DNA from 3 places in the Paenibacillus crassostreae genome. Region 2 is predicted to be linked to each of the others. Evidence: predicted binding sites of a transcription regulator. Region 2 holds the regulator's gene; each other region holds the start of a gene.
The links. The regulator Rex, encoded in region 2, represses fermentation and respiration genes when NADH is low (regulators of the CRP and FNR family bind a similar motif). The targets are predictions, from matches to a motif close to TTGTGAAATATTTCACAA.
Positions count from the first base shown of each region.

Region 1 (10,448 bases), 110 kb from region 2:
GACATAAAATATTTATTGTTTGGATATCCCACGAGTCGCGAAATATCTTGAATTTTTAGCTGCGTATGCTTTAACAACCCTTTTGCTTTCTCCATACGGCACTTCGTTACGTAATCGGAAAGATTAATACCTGTTTCCGTTTTAAATAACACCGATAAATATCGATGATTCAGATGTACCTGATCAGCCAAATATTGCAAAGAAATATCCTGTTCCAACCGTAATGTGATAATTTCTTTAATTTTACGAATGATTTGACGCTCCTTCACCACATCTACAGGATCTGAACTCATAGTATTAGTTGATAAAGTCTGCAAAGGTTGCTCCATATGAATTGTATTATTTCCTTTAAGCTTATTAGTCAACTTTTGGATGACATGTGCCAGCTCAACTCGATCTAGCGGTTTAAGCAAATAATCGGTTACTTCATAACGCAACGCTTCTCTTACATAGGCAAAATCACTGTAACCACTGATAATCACCATTGGCATGGAAGGACTTTGTTCCTTCAAACGTTTCATCAGCTCGATTCCATTCATGTCCTTCATCCGAATATCTGTAATAACGATTTCTGTGACATTGGTTTTAAGCCATTCCAGAGCTTCCAGACCGTTCGATGCTTCACCTACTACCTTGCAACCTCCAATCACATCCTCAAGCAGCTTGCGAAATCGTGAACGCAAATTAATTTCATCCTCGACCAGTAGAATTTGAAGCATAGGTTAATTATCCTCCTCGTAGCGTAATGGGAAACGTAACGTTAATTGAATGCCTCTATCCTTTGCCCCATTAATAAACAGACCATAACCTTCTCCGTACAGTAAATACAATCGCCGATGCACATTCCGAAGCGCAAACTCCTTTTTCTTTTCCCCAAATCGTTGTCTAAGCGTTTCATCCCGCTCTGCATATATATGCTTTTTAACATAGGCCATACGTTCAGTTGTCATTCCAGCACCATTGTCTTCAATGAGAATGATAAGATCTTCCTCTTCTATTGTAGACATGATTTTGACCGTAACCGGATCATCTTCAAGGGCATGTTCTATCACATTCTCAACTAATGGCTGTAGGATTAACTTCGGAATTAATAGGTAGTCATGACCGATTTCAATATAAAATTCTGTAGAAAGGTTAATTCCTAAGCGTGTTGATTGAATATCCAAATAGGCTTTCACAAAAGAAATTTCATCTTTCAAAAAAACATATTTGTCCTGTCGATCTACGGTATACCTTAGAAGACGCCCCAGGTTCACAACCACATCAGATACCTCGAATTGATTGGATTGCAAAGCAAGTGAATTAATAGATTCCAACGTATTATATATAAAATGAGGATTCATCTGACTCTGTAGTGCGTAGAATTCAGCTTCCTGTTCACGCAGCTTACTCTCGTATACTTCCTTAACCAATCTTTCAATTTCAGTGACCATAATATTAAAACCAAAAGTAAGCTGCCCAATTTCATCATACGTTGTCACTACCGCCCGTTCTTGAAAATCACCTTTTTGGACCTTCCTCATCTTCATTTGGAGATGTCTTATTGGCTTAACTAATCTTCCTGAAGCAATTCCTGCAAAAAAATAAGCGAGCAGAATAGCTCCTAAAGAAATGAAGAGTGTAGAGCGAGTTAATTGGCGTGCACCCACCTTCATATCATCTTGTGGGATTAGCACCGTTACTTTCATGCCTGTATAACCAGATTGTTTGGTCGCTGTAATTAATGTCTCCCCGTCTATGGTTATTTTAGGTCCTGTTGCAATCAAATCAACCTTGCCATGAAGCGGATACAACAGCTTATTTTGACGATCCGAGACATAGAGCTGACTATTCGGGCTAAAACTGGCTGAACCGAGAATTTTTCGAAATCCGGTCTCCGTGAGATCGACCTTCACAATTCCCAATTGTTCATTCGTCAGCGTTGCCCTAACCACTCTTGCAATCGAAACGACCTCTTTATTCTGACCAATATAGTAATTCACCGTATGCGGCGGGATAATGACTAGATCGCCATTCGCTGCAATCACATCGTCCATCCAATGATTGTCTTCATACGCCCAATTCTTAGCGATACTTTCTTGCAAATTACTGAATATCGTGCCGTCATTAGCGAAAATAGTAATGCTCTGAAGCTCGCTGCGATCAATGGCAAGCGACGAAATCATCAGATTCATTTTTGCCGCTTCTTCCGATTTAACGAAATTGCCACTCGTGTTAGTCGTCGATAAATGTGCATTAAGAATGCCAATGACATTATTGTCGTAATATGGCGCCAAGGTTAATCTGTCCATATCTTTGATATAGCGATCTAAATTAATAGTTATCTGGTCTATTATCTGCTCTGTATAAGTAATTGCATCCGCCTCTACATTTCTCGAATATTGCTTATATGTAATAAATCCAATTAAGAAAAATGGTATCGTAATCAGCACTAATAAAAGAATAATAAATTTCATCCGAAGGGATAAAAACAACCTTTTTGATTTCAAAGTCTGAATCCCACCTCACCTAATAAACCTTATTATGATAATCAATTATAATTTTACTGAAAGCGGTTACGAAAAATGTAGAGGAGCGTTATTTATGAGTTCAAACTTGTTCAAATACCTGAAAACCGGAATTTTCGACTTCGGGAATTGCCCGATCATTCAATCTGAAACGGATTCGATCAACGAGTATTCTTTTCAGTTAGTAGAATATCTTTATCTAGTACTTTTTCAAGTTTTATTAATTTATCGTAATTTACATTTCCATCGTTCACTGCATATGTAACTTCTGCAGCTGCTATATACTTACCCCCTTTAACCTTTAATACTAAATCAGTAGTTATATATTCATTAGCAGCATGGTCGGTTTTGTAGTATATGTATGTATTGGTTCCATCTTGAAATATACTAAATCTCAATTTATCATTATTTTCTCGAATAGCAGCTTGAATCGAAGTAGGAGCATCTTCTATTGCTACAACTTCATATTCAACACTTTTACCCAAGAACATATAAACAAATAACAAAACGATAATGATGCTTAAAAAAATGATAACAATATTTTTTTTCATAAAGAATTACTCCTCTTTTCCTTAAGTTAGACTGGTTCATATTTATTGACTTATTACCTCGGGTTCGCCCAAATAAGATGAACTGTGTTAAGCCAGTAGCTTTCCACCTTATTGATTTTGAGACCTGACTCTCGAATTAGTTCCATAATGTTTCTTGTATGGTGACATCCATAAGCACGATATAAAAGCGGATTAAGTACTTTTTGGACAGTGGAAAACGCAAGGTTAGAGCTGATCCCATGTTCCATGAGAAGGATTTGCCCATCCGGCCTACACCACCGATTGATTTTATCCAACACCATTGATGGATTATCATAACTGCAAAATGATAACGTAGATACAATAGTATCGAATGATTGGTCGGAAAAGTTCATTTCTTCAATATCAGAACAAAGAAATTCACCGTCAATATGATATTGTTTTGCCGCTCGTTTTGCTTTCTCAAGCATCGTGTCACTAAAGTCAGTTGCGGTAACCTTAATTGCTGGAGGATAAAATGGGAAATTAGCACCTGCTCCTACTGCAAGCTCAAGCACCTCGCCCTTCGCGTGGCTTAAAAGATGTTGACGCCAACGGTGTTGTTCTGGGTTTTCTCTTTTTTTCTCATATTGGGTTGCTTGCTTATCAAAGATACGTATTAACTTCTGCTTCTCCATTTATATCCCACCTTTCGATATAGTAATTAGCTCGTAAGCTTAACTCATACTCGTAACTTTCTTCATTCGTCTTCCGCTTCACTTTCAAATAACTGATTCAGCATTTTATCTTTATTATTAAGGAACTCCTTCATAATCACGTAATGATCGGTTTCCTCTAAAGAACTCATTTCGATGCCATCTGGATTTAGATTATATATAATTGAGTCTGGGTATGCCATCAGGATTGGTGAATGAGTTGAAATGATAAATTGTGAGTTTTGTTGAACCAGTTCATGAATTCGTGCAAGCATCGCCATTTGGCGGAGAGGGGACAATGCAGCCTCTGGTTCATCCAAAATATATAATCCTTTACCTCCGAAGCGATGCACGAATGTTGAAAAAAACGACTCACCATGTGACTGCTCGTGTAAAGACTTCCCACCATAAGATTCTTTAATTGGGCGATCGGATGAATCTTGACTATCGAGATCATCTATATTCGTAGCGAGGTTATAATAACTTTCAGCTCTAAAAAAGAAGCCATCTTTAGGTCTATAAGGACCTTTAATCAATTGAATATATTCATACAAGTCAGAATGAGTAGATCGAGTCGAGAAAGAAAAGTTAATCGTTCCACCCTCAGGATTAAACCCCCACGCTACTGCAATTGACTCCATTAGAGTTGATTTCCCCATTCCATTCTCACCAACTATATAGGTTACCTTAGGGTGGAGATCAAGCTTATGGAGACTCTTAATTACCCCTAAATTAAATGGATAGTTATCGTAAGATGGGATACCCTGTCTTTTTAGCTGAATCTGCTTTAAAAAACATTCATGAGAATTCAAATTTTATCACTCCATTTACTAGAACTGTTTCATCCAAGTTTAACTGACTGCAATAATATACTATAAGCATGCTAGATGAAAGGTGTATATTCATGTGATACTTTTATAGGAGGTTTAACATGAATTTAACATCCTTTTTGATCTATTGTGTTGTGGTTACAATTACACCTGGACCTACCAATATTGTTATTTTATCTTCCGTACAACACTTTGGCGCCAGAAAAACAATGCAGTATGTATATGGGGCCACTATAGCTTTTGGTTTGTTACTCGCCACATCTTCCATACTCAACCGCATTCTTGTTGAGATCATTCCGAATATTTTGAGTATTATGCGGATCATCGGCGGTTTTTATATGCTCTATCTTGCTTACCAAATCTATCAAATGGGTTCAACGGAAACTAAAAATCATCAACCAGCTAATTTTGTCTCTGGCTTACTAATGCAATTTGTAAATCCAAAGGTGCTATTGTTTACGGTAACCGTTATACCTAGTTATGTGTTGCCCTATTATACATCATCACTTGCATCGTTCCTATTTGTTATAATAATATCAGTTATCGGTTTTTTGGCATTTACGACCTGGGTTATATTTGGTACGATCTTCAGAAGTTATCTGCAGAACCATCAAAAGGTGATTAATGTCCTGATGGCGCTCTTTTTAGTGTACTCTGCAATATTGGTTTCGGGGATCCTATAGAGATTGGGAGGCGAAGAGTATGGAGAAATTCAACTATAGAAAGTCAACAGATATTCTGGCCTTATCGGCGAGTATGACTGATTTCACATATAAAAAGCACTGCCACGAGGAATATGCGATCGGTGTAACCCTGCGTGGCATTCAGCAATATAACCTAGACGGTAGTTTTCAATCATCCCATAAAAATGGCGTAATGCTGTTTAATCCCGAGCAGTCGCATGACGGTAGGTCATATGATAAATCTGGTATTGAATATGTCATGCTCTATATCAAGCCGGATCTATTCTTAGAGATATCGAAAAAGAAAGAATTAGTGAATTTCTCATCTCCAATCATCTACGATGCCAGCTTAGCACAATGTATATTATCCCTAAGCCATGCAATCCAGAACGGAAAAGAAGAATCACTATGCAATGAACTGCTATTAACTCTAGTCGACTATGTATCCAATACAGAAATAGATACACCCCATAGAAAAAATAATAAACTTGTTAAAAAAACAAAAGAAATGATGTTTGGCAATATAGAAAATGTGCTTAAGCTTGACGATCTCTGTAAAGAATTTGACCTGTCCAAATATCAGTTTATTCGTGAGTTTAAAACTTATACAGGAATATCACCCTATCAGTTTTTTCTGAATTGTAAGGTAGAACATGCCAAGCATTCCATTGAGAAAAACAAAGATATCTATTTGGCAGTGGCGGAATGCGGATTTGTGGATCTAACTCACATGAACAGGCATTTTAAGAGTGTGTTCGGAATAACTCCATATGAATACATGTCACAACTTAACTGATCAGGATTGATATTTCATTATCGTTATTCATGCTTAAGGTTATGTTCTCATCTTTGTGTAAAACGAAAAAAGGCCTGTATACAAAGCCACGATTACGAGGCTCTGCATACAGGCTATTTATATTAATGATCAGTATGATTACGAGATTATTTAACTTCAGTTGCTCCAGTTACTTTACCTTCAAGTACTGCAGTTGCTTTTACATCTTCGCTAGCAAAGTAAAGATTACCATCGATCGTTGCATCTTCAGTTAAAGTAAATCCATTGGCTTCTACATAAACGTCACCTTTGATTGTTCCGCCTTGAGCTTTCAAATTCTCACTTTGTACAGTTAATTTAGGTACTGTAAGTGTGTATGTTGCAGTCACTTTGTGATCCGCATCCTGTGCATAAAGGGCAATCTTACGATAGATATCGCCTTCCGCTTCGTTCTTATTACGGAATTCACCAGCAACGGTAACGTCTTGATCTATGGTTACATCATTTAGAATAGCAATGATCCATGTTCCATCTGCACTTACAGCTTTAGTGAATGCTTCTCCTTCATTTACAAGTGATGCTGTTGTTACAACATCTGCTTGTTCTGTAGCTGGAGCAGCTTCATTAGCCGCTTTCTCTTCATTAGCACCACAACCTGATAATAAAGCAACCGATACACCTGCAACTAATAACATTTTAGCAAATTTCATTTTTATTCCCCCTATTTCTTATTATAAATTTATTATATATTAAAATTTCATAATTACAACGTGATAAATTTCACAATATTGTGTCAGAATTTATACTACCTTCATTTGAAGGAATTTTTTCATGAATCACAACTTATGTTCCCTTCGCTAATATATTCAACTCTTTTTCTATCCAAATCCAACTTAACTCCAATTGCTTCAGATCAGCAACCAGCAACTGCACTTGCTCTCGTAATACCTCCGGTCCATCTGTATCCATAAGGTAGCGACTTAGAAAATGAAGAAACACATCCACTTTACGCAAGCGCATAAGTATGGGTATTGCAGCTACTTCTTCTGGTAACAACTGAACTTTGCTTGCAAAGCCTGTACAAAATTGCCGCACGGTTGCTATTTCATCTTGGTGACCAAGTAGTCCCGAGATCACAACAGCAGGCTCCATCGCTCTCACATCGATTGTACAAAATTCAAAATCAAGTAATGCACATACCTGATCGACATGTTCCTTATGTACCAGAAGATTGGATTCGTTCAGATCACCATGTACAAGCTGTTGTGGCAACTTTTCCAGTCCAGTTAGTGATTCACAGATTTCGATATAGGCTATTCTAAGTTTATGTAGGATGTCTGTCAGATCATCGAAGGCTTCCGGAGGATTCTCGCAAAAGTCTAATACGACCTCACGTGTACATATTGGATAAGACTTCTCCAACTCATAATACGGTCGATACGCAGGTGCAATATCTAGATTGACCCTTGCAAGAGTAACAGAAAGCTCACCCGTAACTTCACCGAACGAGTTAGCTATGACGGTGTTGCTCTCTTTAGGAGACAGTCCTTCAATATATTCGAATAGACAGGCAAACTTTCCACTTCCATCATCCATCTGAACGATGGTTTGACCATCGAGTGCTTTGACTGGAATAGGAACCTTAAAGCTTAGTGACTGATGCTGAAGTGATTCTAAAATAGCATGTTCAAATTCAATTTTTTCTCGATCTCGATGTGTTTCATAACAACGTAGAACATAGCGCAGATCATCATTTCCCACAAAATATGTTGTATTGTTCCACCCACCTATTCCCTTTTGGATGGAACCTCTCCATGTTAACCAATACTTTCTCACCACGGATTCAATCAACGACCCCATCATCCTGTATTCCCCCATACTATCTTTAAGTACTTTCTATATAAAATATCCAGTAGGTTCGTAGGATCCTCAAGTTCGCTTGTACATGAATTAGCAAAATCCGTCAGATACTCAATTTCTTGTTCTATAAATTCATTTACCCTTTCAACTTTCTTCTCTAAACTTAGTTCTTCACCGGCAATCTTTCTACTTAATAATTCATTGATTTCACTTTTCAATACGGGATCAGTTACCATTTCAGTTAGCAGATCCTGAAATGAAATAGGCGGATTCGTATTGTACTTCTCAATCCATTTACATGCCAATATAGGACGTAACACATAAAAGTATTTTTTAATTTTTACTTCATCACCCTGTAAGTACATTCGGTAGTTTCCTTTAGCCATACTTAAATAATGATGAACTGAGGCTTTTGGAGAGAATACTTGATGCCGTAACCTTAACATTTCATCTTTAAATCCATATGTATCATAATAAATGATCTCAGAAACTAACCATTCTAATAGTGGTGGATTGGATTTCCGAAACAACTTTAGAGCTTTTCTAATATCCCACCCATTGATGTCTAATAGGTCATTGATAGGAACCTCTATAACATCCCGCTTCTCGTCAATAGATAAATACCAATCAGGTTGTCTAATATATACAAAACGAACGTCATAATCACTATCTTTGGAAGGAAACCCCCATGCGCGGCTGCCTGACTCAACAGCAAATAGTATTTTGACATCATGTTTTTGTTCAATTTCTATTAACTTTTCTTGAATCATTTCTTTCATATTCTTCAGCTCCTTCTGCCTTGTTACAACGAACTTTAAATGGAGTGCTATACCTTGTCTTTAGTTTAATAGAAAAGGGAGTTTATTCAAAGGATTTAAGACACCCGTTTACAATTTTTAAGTTTTTGGATATTTCTCGAATAAATGCTACAATCCATATATAAATCATTAGTAATGATTTACAGTTCATATCGAAGGAGAGAAGCAAATGTCAATTGATGTATACCTAAATTTCAATGGAAACTGTCGTGAAGCTGTAGAATATTACGCCGAGATATTTGGTACAGAGGAACCACAGATTATGTCCTTTGGAGATACACCTCCAGATCCAAACTTCACTCTCCCCGAAGAAGCAAAAGATCTCGTCATGCACGCTCGACTTCAAATTCAAGGAAGTAATGTGATGTTCTCTGACACATTCCCAGGTATGCCATTTGTAGTAGGGAACAATATCAGCCTAGCCATCGTAAGTAAGGATTTAGATGACGTAAAATCTTTGTTTGCGAAACTCCAAGAAGGTGGCAAGGTCGGAATGGAACTCCAGGAAACATTCTGGAGCGCATGCTATGGCAATCTAACAGACAAGTTCGGTATAGAATGGCAGTTCAACTATGACAATGGTCAGTTCACAATGTAATTGTTCATATCAATAGACCAATAAACAAAGGATATGGAACTTCTCATTTAGAGAAATTCCATATCCTTTGTTAATACAATTCCCATATAACCTAACCTGTCGCCACACATCTAAATCCCATATGTCCTCCCTTTCCAAATATTACAATGATGTTCGCCATTTTCATAAAGTTCATTTCCCCAAGTGTATTTCCTGTCTATTACCCCACTAGACGCATCATACTCCCATTCATCGCTATGTCATTGAAAGTGTTCAGACGGTCCGCAAGTCGATTCAGTACACCTTATCACCTCGGGCCAAAATGATATTGAAAAATCACCATCGACTGCTGAATCCACCCGTCGCTAGACGAACATAAAAAGGCCCAAGATATCTTGAGGCCCGTTTATGTATTTGGAAATTGTATATTAGTTAGTCATTTCTATTATAGTTCACTTTCTGGTAAATAAACCTGCTTATCAGGATTCCAGTTAAGCAATAAACCTGCTTGCGTAAGCCCTGCACCAAATCCGTAGATTAGGATACGCTCCCCATCGTGAATCTTACCTTCACGAATACCCAAATCTATAGCCAGTGGAATGGTAGCCGCTGACGTATTACCGAAGTTCACTAAACTATATATCGTTCGTTCAAGTGGAATCTTCGTCCGCTCGCAGATCGGTTCAATAATACGTAAATTGGCACTGTGAGGAATAAACCAATCCACATCATTTATGGTTGAAGCGCTTTTCTCTAGAAGAGCTTTTATACCCTCAGGTACATTTCTAACAGCCCAACGAAATACTTCCTTCCCATTCTGTACAAGTGCTCCCGTGTTACTCAGATCTACACCGTTCAACTTCTCAGCTGTACCATTTAAATATACGTGAGCACCACCGATCCCTTCGGTCTCATGATGGTAGGCCACAAAACTTGTATGTTCTGGGTCAGCTTCTACAAGCACAACACCAGCACCGTCACCGAATAAGATACACGTTGACCGGTCCGTATAATCCGTAATTTTAGACATAGCATCCGCACCAAACACGAGAACCTTACGATGTAATCCGGAAGCCACCATGCCGTCCGCTACGTGAAGTGCATAAGCAAATCCAGCACAAGCAGCACTGAGATCAATAGCTCCAACCGAACCGGAAATACCAAGTTTATCTT
Region 1 covers NZ_CP017770.1:560,846-571,293, forward strand. Annotated here, with positions in the region: gene LPB68_RS02675 (response regulator transcription factor) at 1-719, opposite strand, end outside; gene LPB68_RS02680 (sensor histidine kinase) at 723-2,489, opposite strand; gene LPB68_RS02685 (hypothetical protein) at 2,669-3,058, opposite strand; gene LPB68_RS02690 (class I SAM-dependent methyltransferase) at 3,112-3,714, opposite strand; gene LPB68_RS02695 (AAA family ATPase) at 3,777-4,544, opposite strand; gene LPB68_RS02700 (LysE family translocator) at 4,664-5,245, shown strand; gene LPB68_RS02705 (AraC family transcriptional regulator) at 5,265-6,041, shown strand; gene LPB68_RS02710 (polymer-forming cytoskeletal protein) at 6,188-6,730, opposite strand; gene LPB68_RS02715 (phosphotransferase enzyme family protein) at 6,864-7,883, opposite strand; gene LPB68_RS02720 (nucleotidyltransferase domain-containing protein) at 7,880-8,659, opposite strand; gene LPB68_RS02725 (VOC family protein) at 8,868-9,296, shown strand; gene LPB68_RS02730 (ketoacyl-ACP synthase III) at 9,721-10,448, opposite strand, start outside.
Region 1: LPB68_RS02710 (polymer-forming cytoskeletal protein) is a predicted target of Rex. The motif match lies at 6,789-6,806, and genes of this name have one in related genera.

Region 2 (10,448 bases):
ACCCAAGCAGTTGATGATGCAGATTTCATACAATTAGGCAACGAATATGACAAAGAAAATAACAATAGAATTTATAAAGTAGGCAATGCTGATGTAAGATTTATAAAACAGAGACATCTCATCGATTGGTCTGTCAAGTGGATGGAAAAGCATAGAGTATGAAGTGAAACTTATACTTTCTTATAATTTAAAAAGGATATCCCTCAGCCATAACACTGACTTGGGATATCCTTTCATTAAATCTAACCGATTAACTTCTACCTGTATTACGGAACTTCTGTGTATATGCTTTCGCATCATTCACATTCTTGACGCGATTGCGGCTCCATTCCAACAGGATACGATCAATATATCGAAAATGAATTTTACCTGCAAATACAGCTTCTTTTAAAGCCATGAGGATGAGTTCATCAGCATATTTGTCCTGATCAAGCCATCCAGAGATCGCCTCACATTCCATCGGTGACAAAGGACGTCCAAATTCCTTCTCGAAAATGGAAAACATGTTGAGTTCACCTTCAGGTTCGCTCGTATTTATAAGTGCCGTTTCACGTTGAGCTACAGCTTGTTTCGCCTTGTTCTTGGCATCATTCGCCATACATATACTTAACTTGTCATACAGCCCAGATACGTTATATCGTTCGTATAGAATACCACTTTCCTCATCGAACTCTTCATCAATGCTGAGGAATCCATCCTTCATCAGTTTCTGCAGTGTTAAGGAGATTTCTGTCGTTGTTCCTCCAGTAATCTCCATCATATCTTCTAACATCGGGAATTCTTTATGTTCTACTTGTTTGAAATTCATCAGATGAATGAGCAACAATAGTTCATCATCTTGTAGCTTCAATCTACGATAGTAACGAAAGAGAGCATATGGGAGCACAGCTATTCCTGCCCCCAACCCAGATGAAGCACCCTCAGCCCATGTTCTCCATCCTGAATTATCCATGAGCTTCACCTCTTCAACTTAAGGATAAAGACGATACAACGTACGTGGGAAGGCAATTGTCTCACGCACATGATCAAGTCCGCAAATCCAGGCTACAGTACGCTCTAGTCCTAGACCGAAACCAGAATGCGGGACAGATCCATATTGACGTAGATCCATGTACCATTGATATGTGTCTAATGACAATCCATGTTCCTTGAATCGTTCTTCAAGTAGTGCTTGGTCATCAATACGCTGTGATCCACCGATGATTTCACCATATCCTTCAGGTGCGATCATATCAGCACAGAGTACAACTTCAGGTCGGTTAGGATCTGGTTTCATATAGAATGCTTTGATTCCAGCTGGATAATGCGTAATAAATACGGGTTTATCATAACTTTCAGCAATAGCAGTCTCATGAGGTGCGCCGAAATCATCACCCCAAGGAATATCGAATCCTTTTTCATGTAGGAATTCTATAGCATCATCGTAAGTTATACGTGGGAATGGTGCTTGAATTTGTTCAAGTTTCGAAATGTCACGACCTACAGTTTCTAATTCTGTACGACAATTTTTCAAGACTGATTGTACAACATGACTGATAAAGTTCTCTTGTACACGTAGACTTTCCTCATGATCGGTAAAAGCCATCTCAGGCTCAATCATCCAGAATTCAATGAGGTGACGACGTGTCTTTGACTTCTCGGCACGGAATGTCGGCCCGAAGGAATAGACTTTGCCTAACGCCATTGCTGCAGCTTCCATATACAATTGACCACTTTGAGTTAGATAGGCATCTTCATCAAAGTATTTGGTATGGAAAAGATTCGTTGTTCCTTCTGCAGAAGTAGGTGTTAGGATTGGTGGATCTACCAAGGTGAATCCGTTAGTATCAAAGAACTGGCGTACTGAACGAATAATCTCTGCACGGATAACTAGTATCGCACGTTGTTTATTCGAACGAAGCCATAAATGCCGATGATCCATTAAGAAATCTACGCCATGTTCTTTAGGTGTAATCGGATAATTCTCAGTGATGTGTATCACTTCTATACCCGTAACCGTCATTTCATACCCCGATGCACTTCTTGGTTCTTCACGGATAACTCCTGTCACATACAAAGAACTTTCTTGTGTTAGACTTTTGGCATCATCCCATACCTGTTCAGATACCTCGCTCTTGACAATAACTCCTTGAATATAACCTGTTCCGTCACGCAACTGTAAAAATTGAATTTTACCGCTAGAACGCTTATTGTTAATCCAGCTTCCAATGGTTACAGTTTCTCCTACATGTTGATTCACATCACGAATCACGCTTTTCGTGGACATACATTAATCTCTCCCTTATGAACAATAAGTTCATTAATAAGACTATTTCGATTCATTAACGATACGGTAAGTATCCCGAGCAATAACCAATTCCTCATTGGTTGGTACGACTAACACCTTCACCTTAGAGTTAGCAGTTGAGATCAAACGTGGTTCGCCTGAACGAATAGCATTCAATGCATCATCAATTTCAACACCTAGATATGTTAAATTCTCGCATACTTTCTCACGAACTACGACAGAATTTTCACCAACACCAGCTGTAAATACAATAACGTCAACACCATTCATTGCCGCAGCGTAAGAACCAATATATTTACGCATACGATATTCATACATTTCAAAAGCTAATGTACAATTCGGATCGCCTTCTGCCAAGCCATCTGTTATCTCTCTCATGTCACTGCTAACACCAGATATCGCTAGAAGCCCACTATGTTTATTCAACATAGAATTAACTTCATTGACAGTCAATTCTTCTTTATTCATAACATACGGCACAATAGCTGGATCGAGGTCTCCACTACGAGTTCCCATCATCAATCCCTCTAATGGTGTCATTCCCATTGAAGTATCAACAGAATGTCCACCTAGAACAGCCGTTATACTTCCTCCGTTACCGATATGACAAGTAATGATCTTCAAGTCCTCAATTGATTGCCCTAAGAATTCAGCTGCTGCTTTACTTACATATTCATGCGAAGTACCATGGAAGCCGTAACGACGTACTTTGTATTTGTTATAAAGTACTTTAGGTATCGCATATAGATATGCCTTTTTAGGCATATCTTGATGGAAGGCGGTATCGAATACAACAACCATTGGAATTCCCGGCATGTTTGCTTCTGAGGCTGTAATCCCCATCATCGCTGCCGGATTGTGTAGTGGTGCTAAATCGATCAATCGGCGAATTTCCGACTTCGCATTATCATCAACGAGAGCAGATGCCTTAAATGATTCTCCCCCATGGACTACACGATGACCTACAGCATCTATTTCATCTATGGATTCGATCACACCGTGCTCTGAGTCTGTCAGCATAGCAAGTACTTTACGAATAGCAGTATTATGCTCTAAGATCTCTTTGACCTCAGTTACTTCCTGACCTCCAGTAGGTTTATGATTAAGGATGGAAGACTCCATTCCAATGCGCTCTACAAGACCTTTTGCCAGAACCGACTCATCAGTCATATCGTATAATTGATATTTCAAAGAAGAACTTCCTGAATTAATAACTAGAACTTTCATATTCTGTCACCATCCTTGTCATACGTAAAGAATCCTTCACCTGTTTTAACCCCTAAATTCCCAGCACGAACCATCTTCTTAAGAATGGTTGAAGGACGATATTTCAATTCGCCAAATTCACGGAACATTCTTTCAAGTGCTGCAAGTACAGAATCAAGCCCGAAACGATCTGCCATTTCAAGTGGACCATTCTGGAATTGATATCCAATACGCATAGCATCATCGATATCCTCAGCAGATGCTACTCCTTCTTGAAGAATATGTAGTGCTTCATTAATTAATAAACAAATTAAACGAGAAGTAACAAATCCAGGGGATTCATAGATCATAACACCCTTCTTATTAACTATTTCTTCAACAAAACGTTTTGTTTCTACAAAAGTAATTTCTGATGTTTTCAATCCACGAATAATTTCAACTAAATCCACTTTTCCTACGGGATGGATGAAATGCATACCAATTACACGTTCTGGATACATCGTGGAACTTGCAAGTTCAGTTAAACTAAGTGTAGAAGTATTACTTGCAAGAATTATATTATTAGGACAAACTTGGTCCAATTGTGCAAAAACTTCTTTTTTCGCTTCTATATCTTCATAAATGGCTTCAATAACCATGTCACAAGTACCTAATTCAGCGAAATGAACCACCTTTTGAATTCTGCTAAGAATCAATTTCTTCTCAGTTTGAGTAATTCCCCATTTCTCAAGCTGTTTGTCGAGGCTCATTTCGATCATATGATAAGAATAATCTAATTTTTCTGCAGTTTTCTCAACTAACAATACATCAATGCCCTTTGCAGCCAGCATTTCAGCAATTCCTTGCCCCATCGTGCCGCCGCCGATGACACCTATTTTTTTGAATAACATATGGTATGCTACTCCCTTTCTCTGCTTATATTTTGGTGTTGTACTATTCTTGTCGAATAATACACATTCACCACTCCAACATCTAATAATATCTTAGCACGGATCAAAAGTAAAAAAAAATAACCAGCATCATGTTTTATGCTGGTAATTGTGAAGATTCATTGAATAGATATCGAAATTGTTCTCCAGATAGGTTTTCCTCTTTCATAAGGATATCTAATGATTGATCAAATATATTTCGATGTTGCTCAAGAGTCTCTCTTGTTCGTGTCATTAATTGTTCTAATATGACATTATTTTCTTTCATCAATTCTTCTGTTGTTACCATTTCTAGCTTCACAATCCCTAATGATGTTAATCCAGACTTCATCATCGTTTGGACGATATTTAATGCTTGTTCGAAATCATTACTTGATCCAGTACTACGCCCACCATAATATATTTCTTCTGAGGCAGCCCCACCAAGAGCAATCATGATCTGTTCTTCTAGATATGATTTCGTATAGAGGTACTGCTCCTCTTGAGGATTGTGACGAACATATCCAAGGGCTTGACCTCGTGGACTAAGGGCCACTTGACTAACACTACCTGGACGTACAATCTCAGCCATAATAGCATGCCCTAATTCATGAATGGCAACTCTCTTTTTCTCTTCCTGTGTAGAGTCACGATCCGTTTTCTCACCCATCATCACTTTATCAATTGCCATGGATAAATGCTGCTGCTCTATTTCTGACTTATTCTCTCTCATCATGTATATTGCTGCTTCATTCATCACACTTTCAAGCTGAGCTCCCGAGAAGCCATATGACTCTTCAGCAATTTTATCCAAATTAGTGTCTATATGAATGGGTTTATTCTTAGCATGTATTCCGAGAATATGTTTGCGCCCTTTTTTATCCGGTAAATCAACCTGAATATGTCGATCGAATCGTCCAGGACGAAGGAGCGCGCTATCTAACATTTCCTTACGGTTCGTTGCAGCTATGATGAGTATTCTTGGACTTTCATTATCGTATATACCGTCCATCTCTGTTAATAGCTGATTTAAAGTCTGGTCATACTCACGTTGCTGACCACCTTCACGTTTACCACCTATAACGTCAATCTCATCAATAAAAATAACGGCGCTTTTCTTCTTTTCTTTAGTTGCACGAGTGCGTGCATCGCGGAATAAATCACGAACTCTACCCGCTCCAACACCAACGTACATTTCAACAAATTCACTACCTGCGACTGCAGTAAATACAGAATCAGTATATTGACTGGCTGCTTTTGCGAGTAATGTTTTCCCTGTTCCTGGAGGTCCTGTTAGTAAGATTCCTTTCAAAGGTCGAATTCCAAATTTCTGAATTTCTTCATGTCGGATGAGAAAATCTAATGCTTCCATCAATTCCTCTTTGGGATGCTCTTGCCCCCCAATCTCATCAAAGGTCAGCTTACTTGGAAGTTTCTTCTTACGCTTCCGGTCAGCCATTGCTCCAACAGCAACTCCACCTCGATTATTCATAAAAAACAATAATCCTGCCACTAGCACTCCTGCTAATAGAATGGGAACAATATTCACACCAATATAGCCAAGAAAGATTAGCAATACTGGAATAAATCCGATAAGCACTTCTTTGATCCACTTAGGCATTATTCCACACCTCCAACACTTCAGGTTCACGTGGCAGAATGATAAACTTACTTCCCTCACCATCGGTTAGGCCAACATACACGTTTTTGTCATCCATTTCTGTGGTCACCTGCACCGTTGAATCTTGTTCCATCTCTTGTAATTTCTCAACGATCTGAGTATAGCGTCTATTCTCCATTGCTTCGGCTACAGGAAATAGTGCTTCATCCCAGAAGTCATCTAAAGCATCATTCGAATGATCAACCACATCAAGTTTTAATGTTCTTCCATCAATGATTGATTTACCTTCTGAATTAATTTGTTGAACTAGCCCTGACAATTTCGTACCCGGCTCCACATCAATCTTTACTACAACCTCATTGGGACTTATTTCTAGTGTTGATTGATTGATACCTTCATAATGGTTAACAATATTTTCAAGTGGGGTTTGTTGAGCTACCTGGCGAAACGTAAACCATCCGCCAAATAGAAGTCCACCTGAAATAATCACAGTTAACACAACCGGAATGATACGTATTTTCATCCAACAATCTCCTCTCGTATAAATGCGTATTGTAAATACAAATAATAGTATATATAATCGTATATCATTTCGTATATCAAAATAACATAAATAAGTATATCACATCGTATACACTTTTTTTCTGAAAAAATATGGTTTTTTTAACACAACAAGTACTTCCTTATATTTCAAAATAACCAGCTGAATCATTCTTTTTAGAATGGCTCAGCTGGTTATTTTTTATCGATTTGGCAATGTGAATTGTTCACCTATTTGTTGACCATCACTAAAGCGATAGAAGCGATAGTTATAATGATCTTGATCTTTGTAAAATACTTGCCACACAGCACGCCCATTAAATAATCCCAATTCCAATTGGATATCTTTCGTATCCGGGAGTTCCCGTTGAATGATACTCATCATTTGACTTCTCGATAATCCATCTTCAAGTAATTCACTTTTAATGGCTCCAGAAGTAACATTCACTTCCTGATCACTCGTGAATGGGACCCAGACGATCATATGCTGATCTTCCTCATTTTGCCCTTCGATAACCCATACCACATCATTCCAGACCGATTTAGAAGTACGAGTCACTTTGATTAATTCACTATGCTGCTTAGCTGCGACAATTGCTATTTCTTCTTGTCTCCATTGGTCTTGCATAATGTATATATAATATCGGTAGAGCCCGAATAATAGAACGGCTATGATAACAATAATTAACCAAATCAGCTTCTTTTTATTCTTTTTCAACCCGAACTTCCTTTCTTCAGGGATCAGGAATAACTCATATCCTAACGGTTGAGTAATCCTTCAAAAGCAGATTGTGCTTCATGACGAATACGTTCTTCGTCTAAAGTTAGACAAGCTCCATTCTTCACAACTTGTTTACCATTTACCCACACATGTTCTACATCTTTACTACACGCAGAATAGATCGCATGCGAAATGAAATCTGTTCGAGGTATGAAATGTGCCTGATCTGTATTTATTGCAATAAAATCCGCTTTCATCCCTGGAGCCAAAGATCCAACTGAATCGAGAAATAATGATTTCGCACCGTAAATAGTCCCCATTCGTAAAGCTTCAGCCGCAGGAATAGCAGTAGGATCTCCAGAAATCCCTTTATGAATAAGAGCAGCTAGACGCATCTCTTCAAACATATCTAAGTTATTATTACTAGCAGGTCCATCTGTTCCTAACGATACAGTAACTCCTGCTTTTAACAAATCTGTAATACGCGCAATACCGCTTGCTAATTTCAAATTACTACCTGGATTATGTGAGACACCTACGTTATACTTTGCTAGAATCTCAATTTCTTCATCGGTTAAATGTACTCCATGAGCCACAATAGAAGGACGTGTAAACATACCTAACTTCTCTAAGTGTTGAACAGGTCTGAGACCATAATCAGCGACATTCTGCGCGACTTCACTTCGTGTCTCCGACATATGTGTATGCATTGGAATATCAAGATCATGTGCAGCCTGAACAAATTGTGTGAAGAAATCTGGTGGGCATGTATATGGTGCATGTGGTGACATCATCGTTGTGATTCGACCCTCTGCTTGTCCATTCCAATCCTTAGCAAAGTTGATTGCTTCCTGAAGTTTCTGTCTTTGAACCTCTTCAGAGCATAAACCGATGACACCTCTAGTAAGTACAGCACGAATACCTGACTCTTGAACTACATTCGCTACTTGGTCCATATGATCATACATATCTAGAAACGTCGTAGTTCCACCCTTAAGCATTTCTAATACAGAAAGAGACGATCCCCAGTAGACATCTTTAGAAGTGAATTTCTCTTCCATTGGCCACATTTTCTCTTGCAACCAAATTTGAAGAGCCAGATCATCACCATATCCTCTAAGTAATGACATAGCAGCATGTCCATGTGTATTTACGAGACCTGGCAAGAATAATAGATTATTCCCATCAATAACTGGAATTTCTTCATCAATGGATGGCTTCTCTTCACCAATATATGTGATTAGATCATTCTCAATAAGCATATACCCTTTAACAATCGACTGCTTATTGTTTAGAATAGTAAAAGTACCATTCTTAATCATCCATTTCTTCGTTGTACTATTCACCATCAGTGGAATCTTCCTTTCCTTCTTCCAAATAATACGCCAAACTAAGCATTTCCGTTGTAAAATCAGCAGCGTGAATACGAACATGCGGTGGAGTCTTTAATATAATAGGTGCAAAATTAAGAATAGCTGCAATACCCGCTTCGATAAGTTGATTTGCAACCTGCTGCGCTTCATACTCAGGTACTGTAATAATTCCGATTCTAATATTGTGATTCTTAATCGTATCATAAAGTTCATCCATAGGTTGAACTTTCAAAGTGTTGATTTGTGTGCCTACCTTAGGTTCGTATGCATCAAATACAGCAACAATTTTTAAATTTTCTTTCAAATAAGCATTATAGTTAGAAAGAGCGTGTCCCAAGTTACCTGCACCCACTAGAACAACATTAATCTGTTGATCTAAATTGAGGATATGACGGATTTTCTCTATGAGATAAGCCACATCATACCCAATCCCCTTCCGACCGAAATCGCCGAAATAAGCAAGATCCTTACGAATTTGAGCCGGGTTCAAATCAAGCTTTTGACCAAGTTCTTGTGAAGAGACTGTTGACACTTCTCGTCTCTGAAGTTCGGAAAGATAACGCCAATAAATAGGTAATCTACGAACGACAGCTTCTGAAATTTTTTCAGATTTCATATTTGCTCCTCCTCATAATTAGTGTTCACATATGAAATAACTTTAGGTTTATTAGCGGGAATCGTCTTGTAACCATTCAGAAATACGTGGAACCATTTGATTCGTTGGCATATGTTCCATTTTGGGACCAGGTAAAGAATATAAGAAATACTTTCCATAATATGATTCAATCACACGTGTATCATAGACTATGACGATTCCTCGATCATTCGCTGTACGTACTAAACGGCCAAAACCTTGTTTGAAACGAATGACTGCTTGCGGAACGGAAAGCTTCATAAAAGGATTTTTCTTTTGTTGTTGTAATAATTCACTCTTCGCTTCCACAAGTGGATGGTTCGGAGGTTGAAAGGGCAGTCGTACGATAGCCAGACAAGTTAACGCTTCACCTGGAATATCTACCCCTTCCCAAAAGCTACTTGTGCCAAGTAATACTGAAGCACTACTGTCTTGGAATCGACGAATCAACTTAGTTCTACTTCCATTGTCCACTCCTTGACCAATCACTGCAATATCTGTGGATGATAAGGCTTTAGTTAACGGTTCATGGACCTGTCGTAGCATCCGATATGAAGTAAATAATACTAACATACGTCCATGCGTAGCTATCGCGGTGTCAGCCAACGACTTCACTAATGTTTCAACAAAGAGTGCATCACCTATGCTCCCTTTCACACTTGGGAAATCACGTGGAATAACTAATAAGGCTTGATCTCGATAACGGAATGGTGATGGAAGCATGACTGTATTCACTTGATCCTTGTCTGCCGCCTCTTGAAGTCCCAAATTCTCGATCATATACTGGAAAGACTTATCGATAGAAAGTGTTGCAGAAGTTAGAATAATACTCTTCTTTTTATCAAAGAATACTTCCTTCAATTGCTTACTAACATCAATAGGAACGGCATACATTTGTAATGACTTACTACGATAGTGGCCATTAGCCTCCATCCAATATACATTCGTTACATCGTTTAGTGAGATAAAGAAATGCAGGTCTTCTCGTTGAGTTGCTAAATCTTTCACAAGACCACTTACATCTGTAAGGAGGCTTTCTAATTGTTGGTCATCAAGATTCTCTCTGATTTCATTTATCATTTTATCAGCATTACGGATAACTTCACCTAACGAAACATAAATTTGATTCTCTATTGCTGCTAGTTCTTCCCAATCTTT
Region 2 covers NZ_CP017770.1:671,461-681,908, forward strand. Annotated here, with positions in the region: gene LPB68_RS03185 (AAC(3) family N-acetyltransferase) at 1-162, shown strand, start outside; gene LPB68_RS03190 (DnaD domain-containing protein) at 251-952, opposite strand; gene asnS (asparagine--tRNA ligase) at 971-2,266, opposite strand; gene LPB68_RS03200 (acetate/propionate family kinase) at 2,309-3,514, opposite strand; gene LPB68_RS03205 (3-hydroxyacyl-CoA dehydrogenase family protein) at 3,511-4,383, opposite strand; gene LPB68_RS03210 (AAA family ATPase) at 4,520-6,022, opposite strand; gene LPB68_RS03215 (hypothetical protein) at 6,015-6,545, opposite strand; gene LPB68_RS03220 (cell wall elongation regulator TseB-like domain-containing protein) at 6,765-7,280, opposite strand; gene LPB68_RS03225 (amidohydrolase) at 7,322-8,632, opposite strand; gene LPB68_RS03230 (redox-sensing transcriptional repressor Rex) at 8,622-9,272, opposite strand; gene dinG (ATP-dependent DNA helicase DinG) at 9,324-10,448, opposite strand, start outside.

Region 3 (10,448 bases), 2.2 Mb from region 2:
AAATAAAGTATGCGGCTAAGAAGTAGACAATCACGCCTACAACAGCAGTTACACTAAGAATAGTGCCACGAACTTCGAATACATCCGTCACAAAATACGTCATCACAGCAAAACCTACTAATAGAACAGCTAGAGGAATCAATAGCTTCTTAGCCATCATACGTGCTCGATCCTGCAAATCTCCCATAACTCTTAAGGTAGTAAACATAAGTCCATGCACTAAGCAAAGAACAACTACAGTGATACCTCCCAATAGCGTATATCCATTGACAATATCAGAGAAACTCGCATTCATATTCATATCTTCGCCAATAGGGACCCCTTGTATTAAACAAGCGAATACGACCCCGAATAGAAGCGGCGGAAGCAAACTACCTAAGAAAATAACAATATCCCAAGTTTTCTTCCAAGTCTCTGAGTGAACCTTTCCTCTGAATTCAAATGCAACACCACGACCAATCAAGGCTAATAGAACAAATACTAATGCAGTGTAGAATCCACTAAACAAAGTAGCATACCAATGAGGGAAGGCCGCGAACATCGCACCCCCTGCAGTAATCAACCATACTTCATTCGCATCCCAGAAGGGGCCAATCGAATTAATTAATACGCGACGCTCAGAATCATTCTTCGCTAGAAGCTTTGTTGACATACCTACGCCAAAGTCGAAGCCTTCCAAGAAGAAGAAACCAATGAATAGTACGGCTATCAACAAGAACCATAACTCATTAAGAGACATAATTACCCTCCTTATCAAATGGGTCGTGAGATTCTTCCTTATGAGTATCGGAATCATGCGGTCCCTTCTTAATCACACGTAAAAATAGGTAAACTAAGATGATAGCTAATATTAAATATGCAAGTGAGAATGAAATTAATGAGAACAAAATTTGCCCTGCAGATACATTAGGTGAAACACTATCCTCTGTCTTAAACAGTCCAAAGACCGTCCATGGTTGACGACCGATCTCTGTCATGATCCATCCCGCCCAGTTCGCAATAAATGGTAATGAAATTGCCCATACCATGATATGCAAGAACCACTTATTGACTTGATCTAGCTTTTTACGAGCTACGAGGTAGACACCGTACATACTTAGAAGAATAAGAATAGATCCGCTCCCTACCATAATCCGAAAGCTCCAGAAAGTCGTCTTTACAGGTGGAATATAATCCCCAGGGCCATATTCCTCTACGTATTGTTCTTGTAACTGGTTCATGCCTTCCAATGAACCCGAGAACTTGCTATACGATAAGAAACTTAGCAAATATGGGATCTGAAAAGTTGAACCGTTCTCTTTATTATCCGTATCTATAGTCGCAAATACCGTCCAAGGCGCTGGATCGGAACTTGTATCCCATAGCGCTTCTGAGGCCGCCATCTTCATCGGTTGAGTCTCAACCAGATACTGAGCTTGACTATGTCCTACAAGCGCGACACCAATTGAAGAAACCATTCCTACTATTATCGCTATAATAAAGGACTTCTTGAAAAATTCATAATCTTTACGTTTTAACATCTTATAGGCACTGACACCTACAACAAAGAAAGCACCTGTCATAAATGCAGCTAGTACCGTATGTGGGAACTCCAGTAATAGTTGCTTGTTCGTGATCAAAGCAAAGAAATCATTCATCTCGGCTCGACCATTATTAATCTCATAACCAACCGGTACTTGCATAAAGGCATTCGCAACGATGATCCAAAATGCAGACATCAGCGTACCAAAAAATACTAACCATATGCTCATTAAGTGAAGCTTTTTAGATAGGCGATCCCATCCAAAGATCCATAGACCCAGGAACGTAGACTCTAAGAAGAACGCAAGCAAAGCTTCGACCGCTAGCGGCGCTCCGAATACATCTCCTACAAATCTAGAGTAGTCAGACCAGTTCATCCCGAACTGAAACTCTTGTAATATACCTGTTACCACACCCACTGCAAAGTTGATGAGAAACAGATGGGCCCAGAATTTAGCCATCTTCTTGTATTCTTCTTTTCCTTTAATAACATACATTGTTTCCATAATGGCGATCAATAATGCTAATCCAATAGATAATGGTACAAAAATAAAGTGAAACAGTGTGGTCGACGCAAATTGAATGCGTGAAAGCATAACCGGATCCATGATTTCCAATCCCTCTTCCTATAGTTAAGTTATCAAAATACATCATCAGCAAATTTATTTAATGACATTTATCACATTCATACATTGTGCCAGACACTTCAAAAAGCACATGTGATATTTATCACACTTTGAGACGAAAATGAACTCGATTGTGAAGTTTGTCACACAATATTAAAAAATAAACTCTTTTTTTCTCGGGATAAGTGATAATAACCACAGATTAAATATTTAAAAGCTAATATAATTACTTCCACTATATTCATATTGAATATTAATTTTAAATTACACAATATTGGAGGACATTAGAATGGGATTGGCTAAAAGGGTCACATTAACCTTAATTACCCTACTCATCATCGTAGGTGCATCAATTAGCATCTTTGCCTATCAGATTACATACAGACAAGTAGATGAGGCATTAGGTATAGAAACCGTGGGATGTGCCAACATCACTTCAGGCCTTGTTGATCCCGAAGATATCATAGCACTTGCCCAAGGTGACGCTACCTTGCTTAGCGAAGTAGAATCAAACATAGATTGGATCGTACATAAGAAGGATCTTTTTAAGGAAGCTTACATCCTATCTCTTGAAGGGAAAATTTTGGCTGTTGATACAAATTTAAAAAGTAGAGGCTATAAAGCAGGAGATGCCTTCTATTTCGATGAAGATGCTCGAGAAATGATCCTTAGTATGAAGCATTCAGCCTACTCAGAAGTATATACATATGATGATGTTCAACTAAAGACAGGTTACGGACCTATATATAAAAATAATGATCCCAATCAGGAGATTGTCGGCCTGTTAGCGATCAATGTTGACGCCCCGTTGATCCAACAACGTACAATCGATACGCTTAAATATCCATTCATTGTAGGTACTATTCTTTTCATTGCTGCTGCTCTGATTATTCATCTCATCATTCGGAGAATGATCAATCCACTAGCTCATCTGTCAGCCAACGTTCACCGAATTGCTAAGGGTGATCTAACCTTGAAACCATTAAAAATTAACAGTAAAGACGAGATCGGAAAGCTAGCAACAGATATTAATATAATGACTTCTAATCTTCAAAGTCTGATCCGTGAAGTTAACGATACCTCCATGCAAGTTGCCTCCTCATCGCAAGAACTATCCGCAAGTTCTAAACAATCTGGAGAAGCAGGACAACATACCACCATAATTATTGAGCAAATGGCTTCTGGCGCAGAAAAACAATTACAAAATCTAGAAGTGGGCTCTCAACAAATAGCTGAAATATCTAATTTTATTGCTGAGATATCTATAAGCACAGAACAAGCTCTTCACTCAGCTTCTGATAATTTGCATAAAGCACAAATAGGAAGAATAGCAATGAACGATACCGTGGCTCAGATGCTTCTCATGAATAAAGATATTCAGGAATTATCACAAACAATCCAAAGCCTCCAAGATCATTCTCAAGATATAAGAAATATGCTTCATGTGATGACTAGAATGGCCGAAGAAACTAGTCTACTAGCTCTTAACGCTGCGATTGAAGCAGCACGTGCAGGTGAAGAAGGGCGAGGATTTGCTGTTGTAGCTAGTTCAGTAAAGAAATTGTCGGAGAACTCTGCTCAATCTGCGAAAGAAATATCTGCAGTTGTAAATACAACCATGCACCTCATGGAAAATATTAGTGATAGTATGCTTAATACAGTCACACAAGTAACCGAAAGAACCAAACAAATCTCTGAAGTAGGATCCTCTTTCGAACAAATAGAATTTGCGGCTACTCACATTAGTGCGCAGAATGAATATGTTGCTACTGCAGTCCATCAGCTATCAGAAAGTGCAAATATCCTTGTAGATACAGCCAAAGTCCTCGTCGAAGTGGCCAATCAAACGTCGGATGGTGCACAAACTGTATCCGCTGCCTCTCAACAACAACTCTCTTCACTAGAAGAGATTGATTCTTCTGCTAGTATTCTTTCAGGAATGTCGGAGAAACTCCATTCTCTTATCGAACGATTCAAAGTATAATCATTCTTCTATAGAAAGAGGAACATAGCCGATTATCTCAAGCTATTGTTCCTCTGTTTGATAGTTTAATATATTTGAATTCTATGCTTCCCGCTCCACAAAATATTTATTCGTCATATACCAAGCTTCACCCTTGTCGGTGGGAACCTTACCCTTCTTCTTGTCCATAAATACAATCTCTTTACACTTTGAACAAAACCATTTCGTTGTGTAGTATTGCGAGTAAGTTGTATACGTTGTCCCACATTTGCAGTCTACTTTAAAGAATACTAGATTCTCCTCATAAGCTTGCGAAAGTTCATCATTCTTCTCTTGATCTCCTATGGAGATAGGTCTGATCACCTCCACATAGTTGGAGAATCGATTCTGTACCTTGAAATCTGCCACAAGCTCTGGATTAAGACCGAAGAACTCTTTACCGATTGTGGTAATGTATCTAGTATTTGATCGATAACTCTCGATCCATTCTTGAATTTGTTTATTGGATAAAGGAACGGTTCCTTTAATACCGCTATTCAGTGTATAGGTCATAATTGTTAAATTCTCGCTGTCTTCGTAATACATTATAGCCTGAACCTCCTAACTAATATCTATATAACTTTACTACTTCCCTCACATTTAATCAAAAGGGTGAATTAGGAAACTACTAGATCCCACATACCCAATAACCTGAATAAAGTTAACTAAAAATGAAGGTCATATTGCTTCACTTCTTTTATGTATTACCTATAATCGCTCTTGTAGTTTCATATATCCTTTATTATAGCTTTATATATCGACCCACTTTTCTTATAGATTTATAAGACTATTAATTCTATACATGTTATAAATATCCTTTTTATTCATATTGTTTACATTATAATGAATAGTCAAACCTAGTCCTAAATGGCTTGACTACTCATTATATACCATCCGATCCTATCCATTAAAATGTGACACTACGAATACTGCTGGAGAATTCCAATATATCGTTACTTCATTCGTTGAATAACTATCCTCATGATCTGCGAAACATTGTGCAGCGGGCAAGCCCTGCAAATGTTCTCTAACATAGTCATCATGCAGTCCACGATCCGGTCCACCTACAACCATACCAGGAACAGGCAGAATCACATGATCACCAACAGATGGACGATGATGTGGATTCATTACAGAACGATCTCCGAATCCTGTAACATAGCTAATATCTAACACATTTCGCCCCATGAGATAATGAAGATGATCTAACGCACATGACTCGTACTTAGCATCCTTCTGTACATGATATGCAATAAGTAGAAGCATCGCATTATTCATAACTAGCATATTACTTCCCCATATATAATCCTCCGTACGAAGTGAGATGGAATATCCATCCTGACTACACTGTTCAACAAGACGATCTGCCTCCTGTAGCCATTCTCCTTTCAACGCGTTATATACACTCTCCACCCCTTGTTGCTCACCATGTAAGAAGTATGCAATTGTACCATAGCCACCCATATCAGCCCAACCCAGATTCGTCTTAGAAAAAGGCTGCTGAGACAGGGTAATAAATACACGCTGATAAGACTCGTCACCCGTAGTGCGGAATAATTCTGCTGCCGCCCAATAGCGTTCGTCGAGATCCTGCTCATCACCATATTCACCAGTTGAAATTTCTGAAGGGTTCTTAAATCCAATTACATCTGGATTCTGTTCCAGCCATTTCCAAGCGGTTAATGATGCCTGTAAACAAGACTCGGCAAAACCTTTGTTAAATGGCATATAAATACGCGCAGCCATGGCCATCACTCCAGCAAAGCAACCTGTTGCAGCACTTGAAATCGGTGAGAAGTATAACTCTGCTACATCTTCCTCGGGCATAACATCTAATGCCGGAAAATGCGGTGTTGTCAATTTATGAAATGCACCACCTGTTGAAGCATCTTGCATTTTAAATAACCATTCCAATTCAACACGACACTCATGTAATACATCTGGCATGACACGATCACTTTCTGGTAGGGGTACCGGCTCACTAAAAGCATCGGGATACAGTTCATAAGCTAATAGTAAATCAGCTACTGCTTTTGCTCCTGGTCCTGTATATTTACCGTAATCACCAGCATCATGCCAACCCCCACTACTATCTAATAAGCAATTCGGTTGAGCATATACTTTCCCTTTCGATACGTGACAAGCCTTATGCTTCCAAGGCCCTGCGAATGATTCTTCTAACTCCACACCACATCGAAAATAATAGAACGCTTTCAATAGTCCTTTATGAAGTTGATGATATGACGTATCCGATATAATGAATGACCCTGATGGTTCTCTACCCTCTTGTTCGATATGATATTGACCCGGCATTCCTATATGTGTGAAATCTCCTGAGTAGACGTTAACACCACTGGCCTCATCTTTGATAGAGGTTGCTGCTTCTCCTTGAAAGACCACTTCCTTTGTTAGATCATTAACAACGCGAAAAGTTCCTCCTCTTCCTTTGAATAATGCTATCTTCTTATGGTTCGTCAAATATCCAATCTGATTAACGGTGATACTACGGACTACTTCCTTAGCCATTCAAGCACCTCCCTTTTCTTATTTTCGTTTAATATATCTTAGAAAGCACAAATTGTATATCCTTAAAGAAGCAAAAAAAATAAAGAGAGCACCTCAGTCTTATACATACAACTAAGGATCCCTCTTTCATCCATCCTAGAGCCGAACTATCCTCTCAGACGTCTATATCTCATGATTTTGCGATAGATCGATAGATCTGCCAATTGCTTAAAAATATAAGGGTCCGGACTGGTATTCACCTCAATGATCCATGGCTTCATAGATTGATCTAATCCTACATCAACACCAATCTGATGGATACTCTTCTGCTTCTGCCGTAACTTCTTCGCGATCATCACACCAAGTTGACTCATTTGTTCAATTTGGGCCTTCTGTGTTCGCGCTGAATGATAAGGTGCTAACAACTTTTCAATGGGTACGAGTTTACCACCACTATGATAATTCGTAACTATTTTCTCTGGATGTGCTACTCTTCCTATAATACCTGTTGTCTCCCATGTTCCCTTCGGACTTAATTGAACCATTACACGTATATCGAATCTACGTTTATTATATTTCAGTAAATGAATGCCCCTCTGGACCAAATAACTCTTCTTCTTCGTCAATTTCCGTAAGGATTGATAAAATGAGTCGTAATTCCGAAATGTCTTCTTGTTCACGTCAAGCTGGTATTGGAATGAAGCGTTTCGTTCCTTAATCAGCTCAGCACGAATAACCCCATTTCCATGAGTCCCGTGTTCCGGCTTAATATAGACCATACCGTAGGCTGCTAACATATCTGATAGATTTTTTTTAGTTAATCTAAGCGTCAACGGAATGAACCTACTAATCGCTTGGTTCCCTAATAACGCATTCGTCTTAATCCACTTGCTAGTTATTGTACCCATCCGCTTCCCCTTCCTGTGCTTATATCCGAAAGTCTATACATTCTATTCATCTACAACCTTATTTGTATAGGTTGATCATATGTACCGTTTTGATTTAATAATTCGTTCAATTAGGGATTTAAACCTTACCTATTATTACAACAATGAATACTCTAAGAGTACAAACAGGTTATTCTTGACCGATAGGGGGAAGACAGTGCATATCCTAATCGTAGCGCCGGAGCAGATCCCGGTTCCCGGTAGTGGTTCTGTAGAAATATGTATTCTTGCCATTGCTAGACAACTCGCTAGAAACCATCGAGTCACCATTATTAGTAAGCGTTCGCCCACTTTACCGAACCAGAGTCTGAATGGGAATATGGTGATCATCCGCGTTCCATCTGGGAGCACGAAGACATATATCTCTTCCGTGCTTCATTATATGAATGGGCGGAAATACGACGTAATCCAAGTCGATAACCGTCCTCACTATATGGCACGAATAAAGCAGGCATTCCCTCGCACCCCTGTCACCCTCTTCCTCCATTCCTTAACTTTTGTACCTAAAGATAGAGGTATTGCAAGCTGCTTAAAAAAGGCCGATCTGATTATCGCCAATAGTAGCTCTTTAAAGGAGAAGTTAGCGAAGCGTTTCCCTGACTCATCAAAGAAGATTAAGAAGGTGGAGCTAGGTGTGGATATATCCCGTTTCCGAGTAGCTTCTGAAATGGAGAAGGTTACCACTAGAAGAAAATATCTAGGGAGTCATCCATTTACCATCCTATTTGTCGGAAGAGTCATTCCAAGGAAAGGGGTTCCCATACTCATCGAAGCAGCCTCCCTTATACGTAGAAGTATCCCCGTCCATATCATTATTGCTGGAAGTGGTACTTCAGCCTATATGAAACGTCTTAAGCTACAGGCTTATAGAATGGGTGTACCCATTACTTTTATAGGAAAAAAACCACATAGCACCATTCATAAGATATACCGGTTAGCCGATTGTTTCGTCTGTCCATCACAGAAGCATGAAGCTTTTGGCCTAGTGAACGTTGAAGCCATGGCTTCTGGAATTCCTGTCATAGCCTCAAGAAATGGCGGTATTCAAGAAATCGTACAACACGGTCATAATGGCTACCTGGTTGATCAATACCACCATCCACAGCAATTTGCTAGTTATTTATTGAAGCTAGCCACAGACAAATCCCTCAGAGAACGGTTGGGTGCGAACGGTCGTAGCGATGTCCTACAACATTTTACATGGAGCCGAACGGCAGCAAAGTTAGCTTCTCTATACAGAAATCTGCAAGTATAAACGCCTTCGGCGTCCTTATAAGGACGGTAAGTGTTTAAGCGAGAAATATAAGATATAATGTATAGCGTAAAACTTATACTTTCTTATATTTTAATAAAAAACCGGCCACGCTATCCTTCATATAAGGACGGCATGGCCGGTTCTGCTTCAATCTAGATTAATAAACTAATATTCTTATTGAATAGCTGCACCGATCGAATTGATCATTTCAACCATAGATACTAGACCACCACCGGATAGATACCAGTAATTCGGATCTAGATAGACGATATGTCCTTCTTTAAATGCCTTGGTATTCTGTACCAATTCATTCTCCACAGTATCTTTTGCAGAAGCTGATTCCGCACCTTCTACAACGACACTACCTCTATCTACTACGAATAGGTAATCCGGATTCTTCTCTGCAATAAACTCGGAAGTTATCGTCTGTCCGTGAGTCGATGACTCGATATTCTCATCCACTGGTGTAAATCCTAGTACATCATGAATAATACCAAATCTTGAACCAGGCCCATAAGCACTAAGTTTGCCTTCATTGGCAAGCACAATCAATGAATTCTTGCCACTTGCTGTTGCTTTATCTTGAATCTCTTTGATTGCAGCATCAACATTTACTAATTCTTCATCAATTTCTGCTTGTTTATTAAACACTTGACCTAATGTATTCATATTCTCTTTGAAAGAGTCTACTAATCTTGTGTTGTCTACGCCTAAGAAAATTGTTGGAGCAATTTTATTCAACTCTTCATAAGCATCCTGCTGTCTTCCAGAAATAATGATTAGATCAGGGCTAAGTGCATTGATTGCTTCGAAATCTGGCTCTTTCAAACTTCCCACGTTGGTATATTTAGTATCTTCATATTTAGAAAGGTATGGAGGAATATTCGCTTGTGGTACACCTGTAACTTCAACAGCTAACTTATCAAGTGAATCTAGAATACCAAAGTCAAAGACAACAACCTTCTCTGGGTTTGTTGTAACGACAGTTTCGCCCAATTGATGCTTGATAGTGATTTCTTTACTCTCTGCTGCCACTTCTGGTGCTGCTGCATTCGTTGTATTTGTTGCTGTTTCCGTCTGATTCGTTGCAGTGTTAGCTTCTTTGTTATTATTAGAACCACATGCGGCTACCACTATAGCCAGCATGACAGTCATCATGATTACTAGCACACTCTTCTTCAATTGAATCACTCCTATATAATATAATTATGCTAGAATCAATTTCATAAATACAAACGATTATGAAAATGATTCACTATAAAATCATTGATGGGAATACCATACTGGCGCCTTTCATATGGTGTTCACGCATCATAATTTCTGAATTGAGGGCCTACATTAGGCAAAATATACACAAATTTTGTTATCATTGATTTCTTCAATATGTATATCCATTCCATATACATCCAAGAGTACTTGAGCATCAATAATGTTGTGTGTTGAGCCTTCTCTGACAATCTTCCCATCCTTCAAAGCTACGATATAATCTGAATATACAGAGGCGAAATTGATATCGTGGATGACGATAATGACTGTTTTGCCTAACTCATTCACCATTCTTCTTAGCACTTTCATAATCTGCACGGAATGCT
Region 3 covers NZ_CP017770.1:2,913,985-2,924,432, reverse strand. Annotated here, with positions in the region: gene cydB (cytochrome d ubiquinol oxidase subunit II) at 1-742, opposite strand, end outside; gene LPB68_RS13420 (cytochrome ubiquinol oxidase subunit I) at 729-2,129, opposite strand; gene LPB68_RS13415 (methyl-accepting chemotaxis protein) at 2,437-4,131, shown strand; gene LPB68_RS13410 (hypothetical protein) at 4,213-4,695, opposite strand; gene LPB68_RS13405 (glycoside hydrolase family 9 protein) at 5,050-6,675, opposite strand; gene LPB68_RS13400 (YheC/YheD family protein) at 6,822-7,562, opposite strand; gene LPB68_RS13395 (glycosyltransferase family 4 protein) at 7,759-8,856, shown strand; gene LPB68_RS13390 (siderophore ABC transporter substrate-binding protein) at 9,031-10,038, opposite strand; gene LPB68_RS13385 (iron ABC transporter ATP-binding protein) at 10,195-10,448, opposite strand, start outside.
Region 3: LPB68_RS13420 (cytochrome ubiquinol oxidase subunit I) is a predicted target of Rex. The motif match lies at 2,279-2,296, and genes of this name have one in related genera.